2 regions of the Micromonospora sp. WMMD736 genome follow, and region 2 is predicted to be linked to the other one. Evidence: riboswitches for the same ligand, from Rfam matches in the RefSeq annotation. Region 2 holds a riboswitch; the other holds the start of a gene.

Region 1 (11,549 bases), 1.1 Mb from region 2:
CTCGCCTGGCGGGTCACCCCAGTGCTCCCGCATCCGCGCGCGCAGCTCGGTCGGGACCTGGTCGAACCACCGCCGGTACGTCTCCCCGGGGATCCGGGCCTCGGCGGCGGCCAACTGCTCCGGGGTGAGCCACTCCACGTCGTGCCCCCCGGCGGCGATCAGCGCGTGGATCAGCGCGTCACCGTCCGTGGGCGGCGGTGTGCCGCCGAGGTCGTAGCCCGCCTCGGCGAGCGCGGCGAACAGCCGGACCGCCGAGGCCGGCGTGTCCAGACCGACGGCGTTGCCGACCCGCGAGTGCTTGGTGGGGTACGAGCTGAGCACCACGGCGATCCGCTTGTCGGCGTTCGGCACGTCCCGCAGCCGGGCGTGCCGGACCGCGATGCCGGCGACGCGGGCGGCCCGCTCGGGGTCGGCGGCGTACACCGAGAGCCCGTCGGCGTCGACCTGCTTGAACGAGAACGGCACGGTGACGATCCGCCCGTCGAACTCCGGAATGGCCACCTGCATCGCCGCGTCCAACGGGGACAGTCCGGCGTCGCTGCCGGCCCACTGCTCGCGCGTGCTGGTCAGGCAGAGCGCCTGGATGACCGGCACGTCCAGGGCGGCCAGCGCGCCGACGTCCCAGGCGTCCTCGTCGCCGCCGGAGGAGGCGTCCGCCGCGACCGCGCCACCGGCCGCGAGCACGGTGACCAGCAACGCGTCGCAGCGGGCGAAGAGGCCGAGCGGGCCGGCACCGGCGGTCAGCCCGCGCAGCGAACCGCAGAAGATCGGCAGTGGGTTGCCGCCGGCCGCGCGGACCGCCTCCGCCAGCACGTCGACGAAGGCGGTGTTGCCGGCCAGGGCGTGCGCCCGGTAGAAGACGATCCCGATGGTGGGCCGATCCGGTTCGGGAGGGTACGCGCCGTGCACGCCGTACGCCGGGGTCGGCGTGGGCGCGGCGAACCCCTCGCCGGTGAGCAGGACCGTGTCGGAGAGGAACCGGGCCAGCTCCCCCAGGTTGTCCGGCCCACCCTCGACCAGGTACGCGAGGGCCTGGGCGACCACCCCGGCCGGCACCGTGGAGACCGCCATCAGCTCCGCGTCCGGCAGCGCCTCGCCGCCGAGCACGACCGTGGGTACGCCGCTGGCGAGCACCGCGGCGAGGCCGTCCGGCCACGCCTGCCGACCGCCGAGCAGGCGTACGACGGCGAGGTCGACCCCGTCGAGCAGGGCGGGCACCTCGTCGGCCGCCACCCGGGCGGGGTTGGCGAGCCGGTAGTCGGCGTCGCTGGCGCGGGCGGCCAGCAGGTCGGTGTCGGCGGTGGAGAGCAGCAGAATGCGCACGGCAGGCTCCGGACGGTAACGTCGACGCGCTCGCGGAGGCGACTCGGCGACGACGTGCGGGTGGGCGCGGGGTTCAGCGGGCACCGCGACCCGGACTCACCGGCGTGCAGCCGGTGGCGAAGGGTCGCGTGGCGCGGAACTCAGCGGTGAACGGAGTCGACGCCGGTCGCGGCGACAGCACGGCCGCGGTGCGGGCAACGGCAACGGCCGTCGATGATGGAGACGCCATGCGTCATCGGGTCCTCCTCGGGTGTCCACGCCCTGGGGTACGTCCCGACGGCCGAAGTATCCTGGCTTCCGGATCGACGCTCTCCCCCGGCCTTCCAACCGCAGACACACGGCCGTGACTCACGAGGGGGGATCGCTCCCCGGTGACAGTGGCGGGACCGCGTCGGATTCGCACCGACTTCCTTCACTGCCGTCAGGCCGCGAATGCTGCCACACCGCAGCGCCGCCGGTCAACGCCGACCCCGGCGTCGAGGGGCCAGGTTCACCACATTGACCTGCGAAGATATCGGAGCGGGTCACTCAGGCTTGAGCCGACGCGGCCGGCGAGTCATCGACAGCCAGCCGAGAAAACGCGCGTGCATCAGGGCAAGGTCGGGGCGACCGCCGAGACCGTACAAATCGCCGATGGCCTCGTTCATGCAGGACGTCAGGTAGAGGGCCAGCGCCAGCGAGTGGCCGTAGAACTCGGCGACGAGATCGAGCTGCGCACGGGAACATGGCCACGCGGCGGCACAGTTGCGGCACAACCAGGCGGGGCGCATGGGCAGGTGGGGGCGGGACCGGAGACTCACACCACGACCCTGCTCACCGCAACCACGGCGATCCATCACAGAAAGTGATTCCTCGATGGATAACTTCCATCCGCCCACCGGATGTCCTGCCGGTATGCCATCTGACTACTGGATAAGCTGGCCCTCGGCCCTCGAGCAGGAAGGGAGCCACCCGTGAGCGTCCGCACGACTGCCGCGCTTACCACTGAAGACCTGCTGTGGGACACCGCCGACATGCTCGATGCCTTGGCCGCTCGCGATGTCGCTCAGGTATTCCGCCTCGTCCAGCGAGCCACCCGAGCCAGCCAAACCACTCTCGGCGTCGCCACCGGCCTCAGCCAGGCTCAGATCAGCGAAATCACCAGCGGCGCCCGCCGGGTCAGCAGCATCGATGTCCTCACCCGCATCTGCACCGGCCTGTCCATGCCACGCCACGCACGCGTGACGCTCCTCCTTGGCGAACGCGAGCCGGCCCGTGACCTAGCAGGACACCAGGTCGGCAAGGCAGTGCCGGACCGGTGCGCTGATGTCAGCGCGATCTATTCCAGCCGATCAGACTTCATGGCGGAGCTGCCCCCGCGAGCCCTTTTCGACCATGCCACGGACATCCGAGCGTCCGGCCTGTCACTCAACCTCATCTGTCAGCAGTACGGCGACAATCGCCTCCTGAAACTCCTCGCCGCCGGCACCCGCCTCCGCTGCCTGTTCCTCGACCCGGCCGGCGAGGCCATCAGGCGGCAGGAGCGGGAGGAAGACTATCCCGACGGACACCTCAGCGCGCTCACCGACCTCAACATCCAGAACCTGGCGCGCCGCATTCGTGACCGGCTCCCCGCTGAAGCCCGAAACAACCTCGCCATCGGCGTCTACGACGAGTCCATTCGCGCCAACGTCCTTCTGATCGATGGTCGACTCTGCGTTGTCCAGCACTACCTCCCGCAGATGCGTGGTGTCGACTGCCCGACGATGGTCATCGAGCGCAGCGCCAATCCTTCCGGCCTCTACCCAATATTTGACGAGATGTTCAACTCGCTGTGGGAGCGCAGCCGCCAGCTATGACCGACTACGCGCACCTCCTCCCCCTTGCACAGGAGGCCGTCGACCTGGCACACGACCTGATGCGGAGGCTCCAGCCCGGCGCGCTGACCTTCAAGGGTGACCGCGACATGGCCTCGGAGGTGGATTACGCCATCGAACGAGCGGTTCGCGAGCACCTGGCCGCCAAGGTGCCTGACATCGGTTTCCTCGGTGAGGAGTACGGCAGCAGCGGCGACACCAGCGCACTGACCTGGGCGCTCGATCCAGTCGATGGCACCGTGAACTTCATCCACGGCTCGCCCCTGTGCGCCATCTCTCTCGGCCTCATCCACCGCACACACGCCGTCCTTGGTGTCATCGACCTTCCGTTCCTCGGCACCCGCTACCACGCTGTGCAGGGGCACGGCGCCTATGCCGACGACCGGCGCATCCGCGCCAGCCAGGTCACCGATCTTCGGGATGCCGTCGTCGCCATCGGCGACTATGCGGTCGGTGCCGACGCCAGCCGGAAGAACACCGACCGACTTGCCATCACCGAGCAGCTCAGCCGGCACGTCCAACGGATACGCATGCACGGGTCAGCCGCGATCGACCTCGCCTGGTTGGCGCACGGTCGGATCGACGCGTTCGTCATGCTCAACAACAATCCCTGGGACACCGTCGCGGGCGTCGTCATCGCCAAGGAGGCTGGCGCGCTGGTGGTCGACGTCGACGGCACGCCCCACAACGTGAACGCTGTCGCCACGATCGGTGGCGGCGAGCTGATCCTCTCACCCGTCCTCACGCTCATTCAGCGATCACTCAAACCGGTGAAACCCGCTTGAGCCCGCGCACGGCCTGACCGCCTCAGCGGGCGTGGCGCTCCGGGTGTGCCCGATTCCACACCCGCATCCGCTCCGGGTAGCCGGTGCGGGCCGCCTCGTACAGCGGCACCGCGTGCTTGCGGGCGATGTCACCCGCCGCCCGGGGTGTGCCGGTGCGGCGACGGATCCACTCACCGTCGTGGGCGATCGCGACCACGGTGGTGTCGGTGGCGGTCGTCTCCGGTTCCAGGTAGAACTCCACACCCCGCCGACTGGCGACGAACGCCTCGAGCGCGGCGAGGTCGTCCCGGGTGGCCTCACGGTCCAGCTTCGTCGGGGTCGCCTCGCCGCTGCGAGACCGCCGGTTGAACCAGCCCATGCCCAGCCCCTCTCCCTCGACGCCACTCCCAGTTCAGCACCGATTCCTGGCAATAGGCTGCACGGCGGGTGGGAGAAATCTGACTCCGCTGGGCAGGAACCCGACACGCGCGGGCGGTGTCATCAGTGCGAGTCCGACCGGAGGTTCCCCTGGACGACGACGTGCTCGTCACCCGCGCCCGAGCCGGTGACCTGGAGGCGTACGACCTCCTGGTCGCCCGGCACACCGCGTCCGCGTACCGGACGGCGGTGCTGCTCGGCGCGGGATCGGACTCCGAGGACGTCGTCCAGGAGTCGTTCGTGAAGGGCTACCGCAAGCTGTCCCGCTATCGGGGAGACTCGTCCTTCCGCTCCTGGTTGCTCGCGATCGTCGCCAACGAGACCCGCAACCTGCACCGGTCCCGCACCCGCCGGGACGGCCTGGTCCTGCGGGCGGCGGCGAGCCCCCCGCCCGAGATCGCCGAGGACGACGCGATGGACGCCGTCCTGGCCGGCGAGCGTCGGGCCGCGCTGGTGGCGGCCCTGCGGCAACTGCCGGTACGCGACCGCGAGGTGATCGTCTGCCGGTTCTTCCTCGACCTCGGCGAGCAGGAGACGAGCGTCATGTTGGGCTGGCCCCGGGGAACGGTGAAGTCGCGTACCTCACGGGCACTGACGAAGCTGCGCGCCCTGCTCGCCGACGAGGAGGTGCACCATGGATGACCTCGAGGCCGAGCTGCGGGAGTTGGGCGGATGGTTGGAGACGCCCGCCGCGCCGGACGTCACCGCACGGGTGCACGACCGGCTCGTCGGGCGCGTACCCGGATGGCGACGGTGGCGTGCGGTCGCCGCGGCGGCGCTCGTGGCCCTGGTGGTCGCGGTGCTGCCGCCGACGCGTGCCGCCGTCGCCGACGCCCTCGGCGAGGTGCTGCGCTTCGCCGGCGTCGGCATCGTCACGTCGTCCACGTCGTCGCCGCCCGGGGACGAGCCGTCACCCCTGCCGTCGCTGCGGACGGTGGGGCTCGACGAGGCGCGCCGGGCGGTGCGCTTCCCGGTCCGGGTGCCGGCCGCGCTCGGTCCGCCGGAGCGGGTGTCGGTCGCCGACCCCGACGGCACCGGCGCGTGCCGGGTCGCGACGCTGCTGTACGACGGTGGCAATCTGCGCCTGGACGCGTTCGACGGTCGCCTCGATCTGACCTTCCACAAGCGGACCAGCCGGCCGGGAGCGGAGTGGACGCAGGTCGACGGGGACTTCGCCGTCTGGGTCGACGGTCCGCACGTGCTGTCCTACGTCGACCGGTCGGGGCAGATCCGCCGGGAGACCGCCCGGCTCGCCGCGTCGACCCTCATCTGGGAGCAGGCCGGCGTGACCTACCGGCTGGAGGGGGCGCGCACCATGGCCGAGGCGCTGGAGATCGCCCAGTCGCTCCCCTAGGAACCCGTGCGGCCCGGACGGTGTCTCCCCGGTGCGGGACACGTCCGTGGGAGAGGGAGCGCAATGATCACTTGGGGCAGACTTCTGCTGGGATCGGTTCTGCTGCTGGCGGGCTGCGGCGCGACCGGCGACGGACCGGCACCGACTGCCGGCCATCCCGCTGCGGCGGCGACCGGCTGCGCGGCGCACGTCGAGACGGGGTCACTGCCCGACTGGGCGGACGAGGGTTTCCACGGGGACAGCCGCATGCCGCACGTCTTCGGCGCACGGGGCGAGATCGTGGCGGTGCTGTTCGGCCACCCGCTGGCGCAGGTCCGGCCGGACGCGTCGAGCAACAAGATCCTCTGGGTGGCCCGGCCCGCCACGACATCGCCGGCCGCGGGGGTGTCGACCACGCTGGAGATCATCGCGACGCTGGACGGCACCGACACGAGAGTGACCCACGAGGTCGCCGCAGGGCCGGGGCCGTCGATCATCGACATGCCCCGAGCGGGCTGCTGGCATCTCGACCTGCGCTGGGCCGGGCGCACCGACACGATGGATCTCGTCTACGCCGAGCGGAAGCCCTGACGACGGGGAACAACACCTCCCGCCATATCCAACATATACCGCATGGGGGGACTTGCGGCAAGGCCCCCGCCGTGCCGCAGAATGGCCCGTCCAAGGCCATGACCTGCGGAAACGGGAGCCATGAGTAGGAACGTGTCGTCGGCGGCGGCCAGTGTGTTCGACCTTCCCGAGAACCTCGCCGCCAAGGCCGACCCGGCGCTCGTCGCCCGGGACGAGCAGCACTTCGCCGCGATCGCGGCGAGCCTCCAGCGGTCCATCGCCGACCTGTCCGACCGCCTCGAAGCCGAGCGGCGGGCACCCGCCGGCAAGGGGCGACAGGCGGTCGTCCGGGACGAGGAGGTCCGCCGGCTGACCGCCCGCCTGCGTGCGCTGCGGCGGTTCGGTCTGGATCTGTGTCTCGGTCGCATCGTCCACGCGGACGATGTCGAGCCCGTCTACATCGGACGGTTCGGCCTCAGCGACGGCGACGGCCGCCGGCTGCTGCTCGACTGGCGCTCGCCGGCCGCCGCGCCGTTCTTCGGAGCGACCCACGCCAACCCGATGGGCCTGGCGAGCCGACGTCGGTACCGCTGGACCCGCGGCCGGATCAGCGACTACTGGGACGAGGTGTTCACCCCGGACGGGTTCGAGGGGCACGCCGCGCTGGACGACCAGTCGGCGTTCATCGCCAGCCTCGGCGGCAACCGGTCGGCCCGGATGCGCGACGTGCTCGGCACCATCCAGGCCGACCAGGACGCCATCATCCGGGCCGGATCACGCGGGGCGCTCGTCGTCGACGGCGGTCCGGGCACGGGCAAGACCGTCGTCGCCCTGCACCGCACCGCGTACCTGCTCTACTCCGACCCGCGCCTGCGCCAGGGGCGGGGCGGGGTGCTGTTCGTCGGACCGCACCAGCCCTACCTGGCGTACGTCGCCGACGTCCTGCCCAGCCTGGGCGAAGAGGACGTACAGACCTGCACCCTGCGGGACCTAGTACCCGAGGGCGCCTCGGCGGCCGTCGAGACCGACCCGGAGGTGGACCGCCTCAAGTCCTCGGCCGACCTGGTCGGGGCGATCGACGCGGCCGTGCGCTTCTACGAGGAGCCGCCGACGTCGTCGCTGACCGTCCCGGTCGGCGACACCGACATCCGGCTCAGCGCCGACGACTGGGCCCAGGCGTTCGAGGCGCCCGGACCGGGCACCCCGCACAACGAGGCCCGCGACGAGATCTGGGACGAGCTGCTGAGCATCCTGCTCGGCAGGTACGACGGCGACGAACCCGAGGACCTCGTCCGCGCGTCGCTGCGGCGCGACCCGGAACTCCGTACGACGGTGAACCGGGCCTGGCCGCTGCTCGACGCCGCCGACATCGTCGCGGACCTCTGGTCGGTCCCCGCCTACCTGCGCAGATGCGCCCCCTGGCTCGGTCCCGACGACATCCGTCGGCTCCAACGCGCCGACGCCCGCGCGTGGACGGTGTCCGACCTGCCGCTGCTGGACGCGGCGCGGCAGCGGCTCGGCGATGCCGAGGCGTCGCGGCGTACCCGCCGCCGCGAGGCCACGATCGCGGCCGAACGGGCCCGCATGGCGACGGTCGTCGACGAGCTGATCGAGGCGCACACCTACGACGACGGCGAGGGCGTGCTGTCGAGTCTGCGCCAACTGGACCTCCAGGACGCGCTCGTCGACGAGGCTGCGCTGCCCGGCGTCGCCGCGGATCTGCTGGCCGGCCCGTTCGCGCACATCGTCGTGGACGAGGCGCAGGAGCTGACCGACGCGCAGTGGCAGATGCTGCTGTCGCGGTGCCCGTCGCGCAGCTTCACGATCGTCGGGGACCGCGCCCAGGCCCGGCACGGGTTCACCGGCTCGTGGGCGGAACGACTCGCCCGCGTCGGACTCGACGGGGTGACCCTGGCCTCGTTGACCATCAACTACCGGACGCCCCGGGAGGTCATGGCGCAGGCCGAACCGGTCATTCGGGCCGTCCTCCCGGACGCGAACGTACCGACCTCGATCCGCGGCAACGGGATCCCGGTCGGGTACGCGTCGGTGGCCGACCGGGACGCGATCGTCGACGGCTGGCTCGCGGAGCACACCGAGGGGATCGCCTGCGTCATCGGTGACCCCACGTTCCGGCCGACGACGGATCGCGTGCGCTCGCTGAGCCCGGAGCTGTCCAAGGGGCTGGAGTTCGACCTGGTCGTCCTCGTCGACCCGGAGGCGTTCGGCGCGGGGATCCAGGGGGCGGTCGACAGGTACGTGGCGATGACGCGCGCGACCCAGCGACTCGTCGTGCTCACCGGTTAGGCTGCCGGGCGTGCCGGACGGGATGCGGGAGGCGGCGGCGCGCAACAACGCGCGATGGTGCGAGGCGGTGTGCGCCAGTCACGGGCTGGTCGGCCGGAGCGACGCCGACGCGTGGTCGGTTCCCCGCCGCTCCCCACAGTGGTATCCGGACGCGGTCACCCTGCGCCCCGGCGTCGACCCGGAAGCGCTGCTCGCGCGGATCGACGCCGGGGCGGGCGCGTCGGTGAAGGACAGCTTCGCCGACCTCGACCTGACGGCGTACGGGTTCCGGGTCCTCCTCGACGCGCAGTGGATCCACCGCCCGCCGGCCGATCCGCCGCCCGACCCGCCGCTGACCCCGGTCAGCACCGGGCAGCAGCTGGCGGCCTGGGCGAGCGCGCACGGCGGTGGGGAGCTGTTCCGCCCGGCGCTGCTGACCGACCCGCGAATCCGGGTGTTGGCCCGCCACGACGAGGACGGCACGGTCGTCGGCGGTGCGGTGCTCAGCGGCGACGATCCGTGCGGCGTCTCCAACGTGTTCGCGCACACCGCCGACCTGGACGAGATCTGGCGGGCAGTCGTCGCCACCCGGCCCGACGTGCCCCTGGTCGGCTACGAGTCCACGCCGGACCTCCCCCCGCCCCTGCGAGCCGGCTTCGTCCCCACGGGCCCGCTGCGCGTCTGGCTCCGGTGATCATGAAGTTATCGGCGCGACACGCCGGCATCGACGGCAATAACTTCATGATCACCGGGGCCAAGGTCGGTCAGCCCAGGCGGGTCAGGTCCTCCGGGGTCAGGCGGAGGGCGGCGGCGGCCGTGTTCTCCACCAGGTGTGCGGGGTTGCTGGTGCCGGGAATGGCGAGGACGTGGCGGCCCTGGTGCAGGGTCCAGGCCAGCCCTACCTGCGACGGGGTGACGCCGTGCTCGCGGGCGACCGCCTCGACGGCCGCGCCCGGCGCGGCGGTCGCGCCCTTCTCCCTCGACGTTCCGGCCAGCGCGAAGAACGGCACGTAGGCGATCCCCCGCTCGCCGCAGGCCCGGACGAAGGCGTCCTGCTCCCGGTAGGCGTCCACGCCGTAGTTGTTCTGCACGCAGACCACGGGCGCGATGCCGGCCACCTCGTCCAGTTGCTCGGGTCGCACGTTGGACAGCCCGAGGTGCCGGATCAGTCCGGCGTCGCGCAGCTCGGCCAGGGCGCCGAACCGCTCGGCCAGCGGCGCCGGGCCCGGCCCTCGACCGAGCCGCAGGTTCACCACGTCGAGCTGGTCGCGGCCGAGACGACGCAGGTTCTCCTCGACCTGCGCGCGCAGCTGCGCGGAAGTGACCGCCTCGTGGAACCCGTCCACCGGGTCGTACCCGAAGCCGACCTTGGTCACGATCACCAGATCCTCCGGGTACGGGGTGAGGGCGGCCCGGATCAGCTCGGTGGCGTACCGGGCGGGACCGGTGCCCACCCGCAGGGTTCCGCCGGGCGAGACGTAGAACGCGGCGGTGTCGATGTGGTTGACGCCCAGCTCCACGGCACGGCGCAGCAGCGCGATGGCGTGCTCGCGGTCGGGGTTCGCGGTGATCCGCATCGAGCCGAAGCCCATCCGGCGCACCGGACGGTCGCCCAGGGTCCAGGTGCCCGCCGCGGCGGCGGTGATCTCGTCGGTTGGCATCGGGCGACCGTAGCCAGCTCGGGCGCGCGGCGCACTCGGCCGCGCGCCCGATACCGGTACGCCCCGATCCGGGTTAGTTTTTCTGTGCTGCCGGAGCCTGCTCGGCGGGGCGCGGCGGGCGCAGCGCCGGCAGCAGGGCCAGCGTCGGCAGGAGCAGCAGCGGCACCACCAGCAGCGCCCGCAGGGTGCCGACGTGGTCGCCGAGCAGCCCCAGCAGCGGCGGGCCACCCAGGAAGGCCGTGTAGCCGATCACCGCGACGACGCTGACCCGTACCGCCGCGTGCGCCTCCTCGTCGGCCGCCGCGCTCATGCCGACGGGGAAGCCGAGTGACGCGCCGATCCCCCACAGCGCGACGCCGACGATGGCCACCGGTCCCGAGCCGGCCAACACGGCCAGCGTCGCGCCGACGGCGGCGAGCAGGATGGTGCCGGTGAGGACCGGCACCCGCCCCCAACGGTCCAGCGCGACCGTGCCGGCGGTGCGACCGAGGGTCATGCCGACGACGAACACGCCGAAGACCGCCGCCCCGGCCGCCTCGCTCAGGTCCCGGCCGTCCACGAACGCGACCGCCAGCCAGTCGTTGGCGCTGCCCTCGGCGAAGGCCGCCACCAGCACGAACAGCCCGATCAGCAGAGTGCGGGGCTCGCGCCAGGCGGCGAGCTGTGCCCGCCGACGGGCGGCCGGGCTGGTGTCGGTCGGCCCGTCGACCGCGTCCCCGACCGGCTGGGGCAGGTACGCCCGGGACGCGAAGAAGGTGCCGACCAGCACCACCACGGCCACCACGGCGAGGTGCGCGCCGACCGGCACGTCCAGGCGGGCCGCCCCGGCGCCGACGCCCGCGCCGGCCACCGACCCGAGGCTCCAGGCCGCGTGGAACCGGGGCATGACGGTACGCCCCAAGCGACGCTCCACCGCCGCACCCTCGACGTTCATCGCCACGTCACAGGCGCCGGAGCCGTAGCCGAAGGCGACCATCCCCAGGGCGACGACGACGGTCGACCCGGCGACCGTCGCGCCCAACCCGGCCACGACCAGGCCCACCGCGACCAGCACGGTGGAGAGGGTCACCGTGCGCGCCGAGCCGAGGCGCTGGGCGAGCAGCCCGGACGTCGGCATGGCGAGCAGCGCGCCGACGCTCAACGCCAGCAACAGCAGCCCGAGGCGTCCGGCGGACAGGTCCAGCGCCTCCCGGACGGCCGGTACCCGGGAGAACCAGCTACCGACGGCCAGGCCGTTGAGGGTGAAGGTGAGGGCGACGCCGTTGCGGGCGAGCCGGACGGCCCGCGCCGGCACGGTGTCGTCCGGAGCGACGGCGGA
Region 2 (11,549 bases):
GTGGGTGGTCGACGGACCCGCCTACTTCAACCGCCCGGGCCCGAGGGTCGTCGACGGCGCGGAGATCCTCGCCGCCGTCCTTGCCGGCCGCTCCGACTCCCGCACCCAGCACGTGCCCACCTGATGCGTCGGGGTGGTGCCGCGCGGCCCGGTAGCACAGGGCTGCGGTGCCGGCACCACCCCAGCGCCAGTTACGGCGGGGAGATCGACGGAGCCTGTCCGGAGCCGAAGCGCCACCCCTCGACAGTGCCCTGCGCGGGGTTGTAGCTGCTCGCGCCGAGCGTGCTGTAGGACCAGGTACCGCCGGGCACGGCGTGCCAATACGACCAGTACGCGCTGGCCGGGGGAGTATTGACACATGGCTCGGAGGCGGGCATGGGGTAGCCGTTGATACGGCAGACGAAGGCAAGGCCCCATCGTTGAGTGCCCGTCACGGTGAAGCCCCCGCCCTGCAACGCGGCCAGGCCGGTCGGCGGGTCCCCGAGTCGGCAGCCGGTCTGCACACCGAGGCCGAACGCGGTGAGGTCGACCACCACCGTGACGCCCGCGCCCGCCGCGCACGCCGCAGCGTGCGCGGCGCGCGGCATCGGGTCGACGACGACCAGGCCAGCGCTGACGACGACAGCCGCGAACAGCAGCGCCAACCGTCGCCGAATCACCGCCCGCTGCGCGGTCACCACGGCGTACACGCCAGGACGGGCGCGGCGGGCTGGGCGCCGCTGGTGGACAGGGTCGCGTACCCGGCGCCTGCGAGACCGGGGACGGCCTGCGCGGTGGCCCGCACCGCGGTGGTCGCGTCGAATCCGCCTGAGGTGTAGGCGATGGCGCCGCGATCGGCCGACGGCCCGGTGCACGCCACCTGAAGGCCGATCAGGAACTGGCGGGCGCGCAGCCACGGTAGAGGTCGCCCGGCGACAGAGAGGGCCTGGGCGGCGAGCCCGGTGCTGTTCGCATTCGGCACGCCGTTGGCGGAGAACGAGCCGTCAACGCCTTGCACGGAGACGAGCCACTGCGCCGCCGAGGCCGCGACGATCGGCCGGTCCGCCGCGAGCAGAGCCTGGACCGCGAGCGCCGTTGCGTCGACGTCACTGACACACGTGGCCTGCCCGAACAGCAGGGGAAAACCGCCGTCGGCGCACCGGCTCGCGGCCAGGAACGTCACCGCAGCCGGTGGTGCGCCGCCGGCGCGGTCCAACGTCAGCACCGCGAACGACTGGGTTAACGTGTTGCTGTAGTCGCCGAAAGCGGAACGGTCGGAGTATCGACCGGACGGGGTCAGTAGGCCGCCGAGGCGGGTGAGCAGGTCGACTCCGCCGAACGCGGCCGGGTCGAGGCCGCGGACCTGGACGCCGAGGGCGAGTTTCGCGGTCGCTCCCGCGTACGCCTCGGTGCCGTCGCCGATGTAGCCGGTGAGCACGGCGGGTTGGGCGAGCCACGACAGGGCATCGGCCGCAGTCGTGTCGGCCTGCTTGGTAGCGGCGAAGGCGAACACCGCGTCGAGGGTGAGGCCCTGGTCGGGGTAGGCGACGCCGTCGAAGACGACCTCGAAGCGTTCGCCGTCGACGGACTGGCGGGCGAGCCAGCCGGCGGCGGCATCGACCCTGTTGAGGGTGGGCGGCGATGCTGACGCGGTCGACGGTGTCACCGTCAGCGTCAGTGTGAAGGCGGCGAGCGCGGCGGTCGCGAGGACGCGCGCGCGGTGCCAAAGGAAACGGTTGACCATGAAACGGCGCCTTTCCGGGCTCCGATGGTCCGAGACGACCCGAATCCCCTCGGGCGGCTCCGACCCGTGGGCCACGACGGGTGGGGGACAGTCCTTACGTGCACGGACGGGTACTCGGGCTCGCGGCGTCACCACATGGTTCGCCGCCTACCGTTGCGGGCCAGCGCCGGATTTCGACCGGACTTCCCCCATCAACGCACAGGCATGAAGTTGTGGCGCACAGTCTCACCAGCCATGGTGGTCACCGTCAATGTCGATGATCCGACCGCGCTCGAATCCGACCGGGCGTCCAGCTGTGCACCGTTGCCAGAACGGTTCATCGTCGGCACGATGGCACTGGTGATGTCGATGAACCGGATCCTGCTCACCGTCCCGGTCCTTGGCACGTCGCACCGCTCGGGACCGGTATGAGCACAATCCGGCTCGTCGACGGCAGGGCTGTGCTCGCCGCCAGCGCCGAGTTGACGGCTATCTACGCGGCGGTGTTCTGCGTGCCGCCCTGGAACGAACCGCTCGAGCGGGCCGAAGGACTCGCGGATCGACTCGCGGATTGGACCGAGAAGCCCGGGTTCGTTGGGGCGTTCGCTTACACCGGCGCCAGCGTGCGCGGGTTCGCGTTGGGTTACACCACCCCGAGCCCGTTCCCCAGCGACCGCTCGTACGGTCAGGTGAGTGCGATTCTGGGACCGGAGGCCGTCACCGCGCTGTCCGGCCGTCTGGAGGTCGGCGAACTCGCTGTTCACCCGGGTGCGCGGCGCGCTGGGCTCGGTCGGCGGCTGCTCGACGCTCTGGTCGGTGACCGCCCGGCGTGGTTGCTCACGGTGCCGACGATCCCCGGTACGACGGCGTTCTACGACGCCGCCGGGTGGCAGCGGTGGGGAACCGGCCACGGCATCACGATCTACGCGAACGTGCCCCTCGCGCCGGCCGGCTGACGTTGGTCGCGCGGGCCGTGCAGCAGCGCTCCCCGCAGGACGGCGGATGGGTCGGGGCCGAGGTCGAGCCGGTCTGGAGAGACGTCGGCGCGGACGAGGAGGTCTCCGACGGCGGCGATCATCGCGCCGTTGTCGGTGCAGAGCCGTGGTGACGGCACCCGTAGGCGGATGCCGGCGGCGGCGCAGCGTTCTTCGGCGAGGGCGCGTACCCGGCTGTTGGCGGCGACTCCGCCGACGAGGAGCAGGGTGTCGGCCTGGTGGTCGCGGCAGGCGGCGAGGGCTTTGCGGGTGAGGGTGTCGGCGACGGCCTCCTGGAAGGAGGCGGCGACGTCGGCGACGGGTAGTGGTCTGTCCTGGTGTTGTTCGACCCAGCGGGCGACGGCGGTCTTGAGCCCAGAGAACGAGAACCGGTAGGGGGCGTCGTGCGGGGCGGTCATCGGGCGGGGAAAGGCGATCGCGTTCGGGTCGCCGTCGCAGGCGACGCGGTCGATGACGGGCCCGCCGGGGTAGGGCAGGCCGAGCAGGCGGGCGACCTTGTCGAACGCTTCACCGGCGGCGTCGTCGACGGTGTCGCCGAGGTGCACGACCGGGTCGCGGGCGAGGTCGCCGATCAGCAGCAGGCTGGTGTGCCCGCCGGAGACGATCAGGGCGACGCAGCGGGCCGGTAGTGGCCCGTGTTCGAGGATGTCGACGGCGGCGTGGCCGGCGAGGTGGTGAACGCCGTAGAGGGGGACGCCGAGGCTCAGCGCGTACGCCTTGCCGGCGGCGAGGCCGACCTGGACGGCGGTGGCGAGCCTGGGGCCGGCGGTGGCGGCGACCGCGTCGATGTCGGCGAAGCCGATCCCGGCCTGGGCCAGTGCGTGTTCGACCATGGGGGTGATGGCGTGCAGGTGCGCGCGGGCGGCGATCTCGGGGACGACCCCGCCGAAGCGGGCGTGTTCGTCCATGCTCGTGGCGAGCGCGTCACCGAGCAGGACACCGTCGGCGACGATCCCGACGCCGGTCTCGTCGCAGGACGTCTCGATGCCCAGGACGACCGTCATGCGTCAAGGTCCTGCTGGACGCCGGCTCCGACGCCAGGGTGCTCGGCGCTGGCCGCGAGGAGCTGTTTGCGTAGTTTGACGGGAAGCCGGTCGACGTAGGCGAGGCCGTCGAGGTGGTCGACCTCGTGCTGGAAACACCGGGCGAGGGTACCGGTGCCCTCCAGGCGGATCGGCTGATTGTGCAGGTCGACGCCGGTGACGGAGGCGGTGGCTGACCGGGCCAGGTCGGCGCGCTGGCCCGGGACGGACAGGCAGCCCTCGGAGTCGATCACCAGATCCCGCTGCTCAGGCAGGTGCAGCACCGGGTTGATCACGTGGGCGATGGTGTGGGTGTTGGTGGCGTCGGGGCAGTCGACGACGAAGATCCGGGCGTCGACGCCGATCTGGTTGGCCGCCAGGCCGACCCCGTGAGCGGCGTACATGCTGGCGAACATGTCGTCGACCAGCGCGGCGAGCGCGTCGTCGAACACGGTCACCGGGGCGCACCGGCGGTGCAGGATCGGGGTGCCGTAACGGGTGATCGGCCTCGGGGTGCCGACAAGCCTCTCCATAGCTGCCCATATTATGCAATTGCAAAATGTTGGCAGTAGGGGAGTGGTCTGGTGCGGACGGCGGAGATCAAGCGGCGGTACCTCGCGCACTTCGAGGCGAACGGCCACGCCGTGGTGCCGTCCGCTCCGCTGCCCGCCATCAGCGATCCGAACCTGTTGTTCGTCAACGCCGGCATGGTGCAGTTCGTGCCCTACTTCCTGGGCCAGCAGACCCCGCCTTACCAGCGGGCGGTCAGCGTGCAGAAGTGCATCCGCACCCCGGACATCGACGAGGTCGGCAAGACCAGCCGGCACGGCACGTTCTTCCAGATGAACGGCAACTTCTCCTTCGGCGACTACTTCAAGGCGGGTGCTATCCCGCTGGCCTGGGAGTTGTCCACCAAGCCGATCGCCGAGGGCGGTTACGGGCTGGATCCGGAGCGGATCTGGCCGACGATCTACCTCGATGACGACGAGGCGTTCGAGATCTGGCGGTCGGTGGGCGTGCCCGCGGAGCGGATCGTGCGTCGGGGCAAGGCGGACAACTTCTGGTCCATGGGCATCCCCGGACCGTGCGGTCCGTCGTCGGAGCTGTTCTACGACCGGGGCCCGGAGTACGGCGCTGAGGGTGGTCCGGCGGTCGACGAGGACCGCTACATGGAGTACTGGAACCTCGTGTTCATGCAGTTCGAGCGGGGTCCGGGCACCAACAAGGAGGACTACCCGATCCTGGGTGACCTGCCGGCGAAGAACATCGACACCGGCATGGGCCTGGAGCGGATGGCGTCGATCCTGCAGGGCGTCGACAACCTGTACGAGATCGACGAGGTGCGGCCCATCCTGGCCCGGGCGGCCGAGTTGACCGGCAAGCGGTACGGGGCGCACTCCGGGCACGTGGCCAGCGAGTCGCACCCGGACGACGTGCGGCTGCGGGTGGTCGCGGATCACGTGCGGACCGCGCTGATGCTGATCGGCGACGGCGTGACGCCGAGCAACGAGGGCCGTGGGTACGTGCTGCGGCGGATCATGCGTCGGGCGATCCGGTCGATCCGGCTGCTGGGCTGGCAGGACCGGGCGCTGCCCGAGCTGCTGCCGGTGGCGCGGGACTGCATGGCGCCCTCGTACCCGGAGCTGGCGACCGACTTCGACCGGATCGCGCAGTACGCGTACGCGGAGGAGGAGGCGTTCCTGTCGACGCTGCGTGCCGGGACGACGATCCTGGACACGGCGATCGCCGAGACCCGCTCGGCGGGCGGCACGGCGCTGTCCGGGGCGAAGGCGTTCCAGCTGCACGACACGTACGGCTTCCCGATCGACCTGACCCTGGAGATCGCGGCCGAGCAGGGCCTGAAGGTCGACGACGAGGGTTTCCGCCGGCTGATGGCCGATCAGCGGACCCGGGCCAAGGCGGACGCGCAGGCGCGCAAGACGGGGCACACCGACGTGTCGGCGTACCGGTCGGTGCTCGACGCGCACGGACCGACGGACTGGCAGGCGTACCAGACCCTCGACACCGACTCCACGGTCCTCGGGCTCCTCGACAGCGACGGTGTCGCGATCCCCGTTGCCGAGCCCGACGAGATCGTCGGGGTGGTCCTCGACACGACCCCGTTCTACGCCGAGTCCGGCGGGCAGCACGCCGATGCCGGCACCCTCACCGGCGACAGCGTCCGCGCCGACGTGCTTGACGTGCAACGACCGATCAAGGGCCTCGTCGTCCACCAGGTCCGCATCACCGACGGTGCCCTCGCCGTCGGCGACCGGATCCACGCGGCGGTCGACCCGCAGTGGCGACTCGGTGCCCGCCAGGCCCACTCCGGCACGCACGTCGTGCATGCCGCCCTGCGGCACGTTCTCGGCCCGAGCGCGTTGCAGTCCGGCTCGTTCAACCGCCCCGGCTACCTGCGGCTCGACTTCTCCGCGCCGACCGGCCTCTCGCCGGCCACCCGTAGCGAGGTGGAGGACGTGGCCAACCTGGCCATCCGCGATGATCTGCCGGTCCACGCCCGATACATGACCCTGCCCGAGGCCCGGCAGATCGGCGCGCTCGCCCTGTTCGGCGAGACCTACGACGACACCGTCCGCGTCGTCGACATCGGCGGCGAGTGGTCCCGGGAACTCTGCGGCGGCACCCACGTCGACCGGTCGGCGCAGATCGGCGCGCTCGCTATCACCTCCGAATCTTCCGTCGGCGCCGGACAGCGCCGCGTAGAGGCCGTCACCGGCATCGAGGCATTCCGCTATCTGACCCGCGAGCGGGACCTGGTCACCAACCTCGCCGACCAACTCCGCGCGCCACGGGAAGAGTTGCTTGACCGGATAACTGCGCTGGTCAGTCGGGCCAAGGCCGCCGAACGCAGGGCTGAGCAACTGCAACTCCAGCTCACCCGGGAACAGGCTCGCACCCTGGCCGGGCGCGCCGAGGACATTGCCGGGATCGCATACGCGAGCAGCACCGACCCTGCGGGCGCGGACTTCCGTCAACTCGCCGAGCTGATCCGGCGAGAGCTACCGCAGCAGCGTCCCGGCGTCGTGGTGGTCGCCGCCACGTCGAACGGCACGATGCGACTCGTCATCGCGGTCAACGACGCGGCGGCCGAGCGCGGCACGTCTGCCGTGCACCTCGTCAAGACGGTGCTCGGTGGACGTGGCGGCGGCAACGCCGGCCTCGCCCAGGGTGGGCAGTCAGGCGGACGCCCGCACCAGGTCGTGGATCTGGTGCGGGAACTGCTGCGCTCAGCCAACTGAACCGTGGACCCGGGACGGCTTCTCTCCGCAGCACGAGTCGCATCGTCCATAGACCACCACCACGCCGCCGGGGAGCCCTGCCGGGTCGGTGCTGAAACCTGCCGCGCCCGCTGCCCGTACCGCGCTGAGGACCGCTTCGGCTGGCAGGTGGCACACGCGGTCGCAGAGCGTGCAGACCGCGTGGGGATGCGGGTGGTCGGCAAACCCGTACGTCATCGCTCCGCCGACCGGCACCGAGTGCAACTCACCCAGATCGGTCAGGTGGATCAGCACGCGGTGCACCGTCGTCAGGTCGATTCGTACACCGTTGGCCCGGACCCGGTCATGGACCTGCGCGGCGCTCAGGTGCGGATGCTCGGGCGGGGCGTCCACGAGCACGCTCAGCACTGCCTGTCGCGCCGGCGTACGACGCAGGCCTCGCTCGCGCAGGCGGCCCAAGGCCGCCACCACACGATCCGACGCTTCTGTGATCAATCACGTCCCCCGACGACAACCGGACCCTTGTTGCAAGATAATGGCAACAGCCACACTAAGGCAGCATTGAGAGGACGTACTCCATGGCCGTGTACAACCTGCCCGACCTGCCCTACGACTACGGCGCGCTTGAGCCCGCGATGTCCGGCGAGATCCTGGAGTTGCATCACGACAAGCACCACGCGGCGTACGTCAAGGGCGCCAACGACGGGCTGGACCGGCTCGCCGAGGCCCGCGACAAGGGCGACTACGGAACGATCGTCGGGTTGGAGAAGACGTTCGCGTTCAACCTGTCCGGGCACGTGTTGCACTCGATCTTCTGGAACAACCTGTCCCCGGACGGCGGGGACCGCCCCGACGGTGAGTTGGCGGCGGCGATCGACGAGCACTTCGGCTCCTTCGACGGGTTCGCCGGTCAACTGTCGGCGGCGACCAAGGGTGTGCAGGGTTCGGGTTGGGGTGTCCTGGCGTGGGAGCCGCTGAGTCAGCGGTTGATCGTGGAGCAGGTCTACGACCACCACGGCAACGTCGGGCAGGGCTCGACTCCGATCCTGGTGTTCGACGCCTGGGAGCACGCGTACTACCTGCAGTACCGCAACGTTCGTCCGGACTACGTGGACCGGTTGTGGAACCTGGTGAACTGGACCGACGTGACCTCGCGTTTCGACGCTGCCCGCGCTACTGCCCCGAAGATCTGACCCGGCGTGAGTGGGTACACCCCCGAGGCGGCCGAGATCGTGCAGCGCGCCGCCGGGGTCATCGCCGCCAAGCATCGCGGTGACCTCGCCGGCGCGGAGGCGTTGATGTCGGCGTTCGGCTCCGAGCAGGCCCGTACCCTCGGCTTCTATCTGTTGGCGGACCTGGCGTTGGGCCTGGTCAGGGCGCAGAGCGGCCAGTCCATGGACGACCTGGTCCGGGAACTGTCGCTTCTCCTGGCCGACACCGCGCAGTCACCACCGGCCTGAGCGTCTGTTGGGTGCCCGCCGCGGCGGGCACCCAACAGACCGCGCCCGCACCGTCAGTCGAGGGGAGCGCCTGGTGCGCAAGAAAGTCGATCACCGGGTCATGATGATCGACGGCCATCAGGTGGCCGTGCTCGCCTTGGCCGACTTCGAGCGGCTCGACGCCGCCCGTCGGCAGCTCGGCGCCAGCGAAGCGCAGGCGCATCAACTTCGTCAGCAATTGCATGAGGCTCGACGCCGCGTCGCTCGCCTGGAGGGTCGTCCCGTCCCGGTGCCGTCCGCCGCCGCGGTGGCGGATGACTCAGGTCATTGCCGGTGCCGTACCCACCAGGTCGACGATCCGGTCGGCCCAGCGGTCCAGCAGGGTCTGGTCGTGGCTGATGACCAGGACGCCGGCGTGCTGGGTTCGCTGGTAGTCGCGGATGACGCTGGCGACGTGCGCCTGGGTTGAGGCGTCGAGCATCGCCGTGGCCTCGTCGCAGAGCAGGTAGTCCGGCCGGTGGACGAGGGCCCGGGCGAGGCAGGCGCGTTGTAGTTGCCCGTCGGAGACCGCGTGTGGCCGTCGGCTGCGTAGGTCGGCGGTGAGGCCGACGAGGTCGGCGAGTTCGGCCACCCGCTCCTGGACCGTCGACTCGGGTGTCCGTACGGCGCGTAGCGGTTCGGCGATCAGGTCGTCCAGGCTCAGTCGAGGGTCGGCGGCGGCGCGTGGGCTTTGGAACAGGACGGCGACGCGGGTCCGTAGGCCGACCGGCACGGCGTACCGCACTGCGTGCACGGGCATGCCGTCGATGCTGACCCGGCCGTGGTCCGGTCGGTGCAGGAGGGCCAGGACCCGCACCAGTGTCGACTTGCCACATCCGGACGGGCCGCGGAGCCCCACCGTCTCGCTGCGGGCGACCCGCAGGGTGATGCTGTCGAGCACGACCTGACGGCCGTATCCGACGGTGACCTCGTCGGCGAGCAGGTGCTGCTCCCTGGTCATGTGACTGCTCCGGGACGGATCGGGTGGTGACAGGCGACCGTGCCGTCACCGGCGATCGGCGTGAGCGGTGGCTGGCGCGCGCAGGAGTCGGTGCGGCGCGGGCAGCGCGGCGCGAACGCGCAGCCCGGAGGCAGCGCGGTGAGCATCGGCGGGTCGCCCGGCACCGGCCGGAAGGCGCGGTCCGGCAGAGCGTCGAGCAGCGCCGCTGCGTACGGATGAGTTGGCGCGGCGAAGAGATGATCTGCGTCCCGGTGTTCCACGATGCGGCTGGCGTACATGACGGCGACGGTGTCGGCGACTCGCTGCGCGGCGGCCAGGTCGTGCGTGATGAGGACGACGGCCGAGCCGGTGTCGCAGCGTCGGCGCAGCAGGTCGAGGGTGTGGTCCACCAGCGGCCGGTCGAGGCCGGTGGTGGGCTCGTCGGCGATGAGCAGCGCCGGGTCCGGTGCCAGTGCGAGCGCGGTGACCAGGCGCTGGGCCATGCCGCCGGAGAGTTCGTGCGGGTAGTGGTCCAGGTCGGCCGGGTCGAGTCCGACGTCGAGGGCGAGGCGCTCAGCATCGTCCCGATCCCGGCCGTGCGCTCTGAGCGTCTCGATGAGCAGGCGCCGTCCGGTGCGGACCGGGTTCAGTGCGGTGGCCGGGCTCTGCGGGACCAGCCCGACCCGTCGACCGCGTACTCTGCGGGCCAGGTGATGCTGACCGCAGGTGATCAGGTCGACCGGGTCACTGCCCGGGTGGTGCAGGACGGCGTGGCCGGTGGTCGTGGCGTTGCCCGGTAGCAGGCCGAGCAGGGCGTGGGCCAGAACGGACTTGCCGCAGCCGGACTCGCCGACGACGGCCAGCAGTTCACCGGCCCGTACGGTCAGGCTGAGGTCGGTAACGGCGCGTACGGTCGTGTCGCGCAGACGGAACTCGACGCCGAGGCCGTCCACGGCGAGCAGCAGGCGGTTTTCGGCGATGCCCGAAGTCGCGGGAGCGGGTGCGGAGCCGGTGCTGGTCACAGGTTGAGCTCCGCTCGGACGCGGGGATCGAGGCGATCGCGCCAGTGTGCGGCGAGGACCGCAATGGCGAGGGTGACGACGACGATGACCGCGCCCGGTGCCAGGCTGGCCCACCAGGCGCCGGTCAGCAGCGATCCCTGACCGTCGTTGATCATGTTGCCCAGCGAGGCGAGGTGCGGCGGCAGTCCGAGACCGAGAAACGACAGTGCCGTCTCGTGCCACACGGCGTGCGGGATCATCAGGGTGGTGGCCAGCGCCAGGCGGGGCAGGACGTGCGGCAGCAGGTGCCGCACGAAGACCCGTCCCCGGCCGGCGCCGCCGTTGATGGCGGCGTCGACGAACGGTCGGGTCCGCAGGCTCAGCAGCTCGGATCGGACGATGCGGGCGGTGGAGAGCCAGTGGGTGAGCCCGACGGAGGCGATCACCGCGCCGAGGCTGGGGCGCAGCATGGCGACGATGAAGATGCCCAGCAGCAGGTGCGGCATCGCGGCGATGGTGTCCACGATCCGCATCAGGATCCGGTCCGCGCGCCCACCGAGCGTGCCGGCGATCCCGCCGACCACACCGCCGAGGAGGGTGGCGACGAGCGCGGCGACCGTGCCGACGAGCAGTGACACCCGAAGGCCGTATACCGCCCGGTGCGCCACGTCCCGGCCGAGGTCGTCGGTGCCGGCGAGGTGTGTCCAGGACGGCGCGAGCCGGGTCTGGTCCAACGCGACGGCGCTCTGGTCGAGTGGCCAGACGAGCGGCGCGAGAAGCGAGCCGGCAACCGCGGCGAGCAGGACGACGGCGGCCAGGACCGCACCGACCTGGCTGGTGCGAAGTTTCGGCCGTCGGCGGACCGACGCGAGGGGACGAGGTCGGGTGATGAGGTCAACCATCGAGTCGTACCCGCGGGTCGGCGGCGGCGTAGGCGAGGTCGGTGGCGAGGTTCGCGGCCAGCACCACCGCGGTGGTGACCAACGTGATCGCCGCGAGCAGCGGGAAGTCGCTGCCCAGCGCGGCGGCGACCGTGACGGCTCCGAGGCCCGGCAGCGAGAAGACCGTCTCGACCAGCACCGCTCCGCCGACCAGTTCCGGTAGGTGCGTGCCGACCAGGGTGAGGAACGGCAGCAGCGCGGTGCGCAGCGCATGTCCGAACAGGACGGTCC

The links. Region 2 has a riboswitch for cobalamin ahead of ACN269_RS09120 (peptidase). Riboswitches for the same ligand answer to the same signal wherever they lie in the genome.
Region 1: it holds a riboswitch for cobalamin, as region 2 does, so the genes downstream of both, cobN (cobaltochelatase subunit CobN) here and ACN269_RS09120 (peptidase) in region 2, are expected to answer to the same signal.

The regions. Positions count from the first base shown of each region.
Region 1 covers NZ_JBMHMI010000001.1:1,042,567-1,054,115, forward strand. The annotation lists gene cobN (cobaltochelatase subunit CobN) at 1-1,323, opposite strand, end outside; cobalamin riboswitch at 1,585-1,761, opposite strand; gene ACN269_RS04620 (hypothetical protein) at 1,848-2,201, opposite strand; gene ACN269_RS04625 (DUF5919 domain-containing protein) at 2,277-3,161, shown strand; gene ACN269_RS04630 (inositol monophosphatase family protein) at 3,158-3,964, shown strand; gene ACN269_RS04635 (hypothetical protein) at 3,987-4,322, opposite strand; gene ACN269_RS04640 (RNA polymerase sigma factor) at 4,448-5,023, shown strand; gene ACN269_RS04645 (hypothetical protein) at 5,016-5,735, shown strand; gene ACN269_RS04650 (hypothetical protein) at 5,799-6,305, shown strand; gene helR (RNA polymerase recycling motor ATPase HelR) at 6,426-8,591, shown strand; gene ACN269_RS04660 (hypothetical protein) at 8,602-9,264, shown strand; gene ACN269_RS04665 (aldo/keto reductase) at 9,335-10,231, opposite strand; gene ACN269_RS04670 (MFS transporter) at 10,305-11,549, opposite strand, start outside.
Region 2 covers NZ_JBMHMI010000001.1:2,157,759-2,169,307, reverse strand. The annotation lists gene ACN269_RS09130 (ABC transporter substrate-binding protein) at 1-124, shown strand, start outside; gene ACN269_RS09125 (hypothetical protein) at 192-689, opposite strand; gene ACN269_RS09120 (peptidase) at 674-1,723, opposite strand; cobalamin riboswitch at 1,812-1,934, opposite strand; gene ACN269_RS09115 (hypothetical protein) at 1,958-2,134, shown strand; gene ACN269_RS09110 (GNAT family N-acetyltransferase) at 2,131-2,658, shown strand; gene tsaD (tRNA (adenosine(37)-N6)-threonylcarbamoyltransferase complex transferase subunit TsaD) at 2,625-3,701, opposite strand; gene def (peptide deformylase) at 3,698-4,252, opposite strand; gene alaS (alanine--tRNA ligase) at 4,304-6,979, shown strand; gene ACN269_RS09090 (Fur family transcriptional regulator) at 6,968-7,426, opposite strand; gene ACN269_RS09085 (superoxide dismutase) at 7,537-8,151, shown strand; gene ACN269_RS09080 (superoxide dismutase) at 8,158-8,418, shown strand; gene ACN269_RS09075 (ABC transporter ATP-binding protein) at 8,717-9,397, opposite strand; gene ACN269_RS09070 (ABC transporter ATP-binding protein) at 9,394-10,398, opposite strand; gene ACN269_RS09065 (ABC transporter permease) at 10,395-11,279, opposite strand; gene ACN269_RS09060 (ABC transporter permease) at 11,272-11,549, opposite strand, start outside.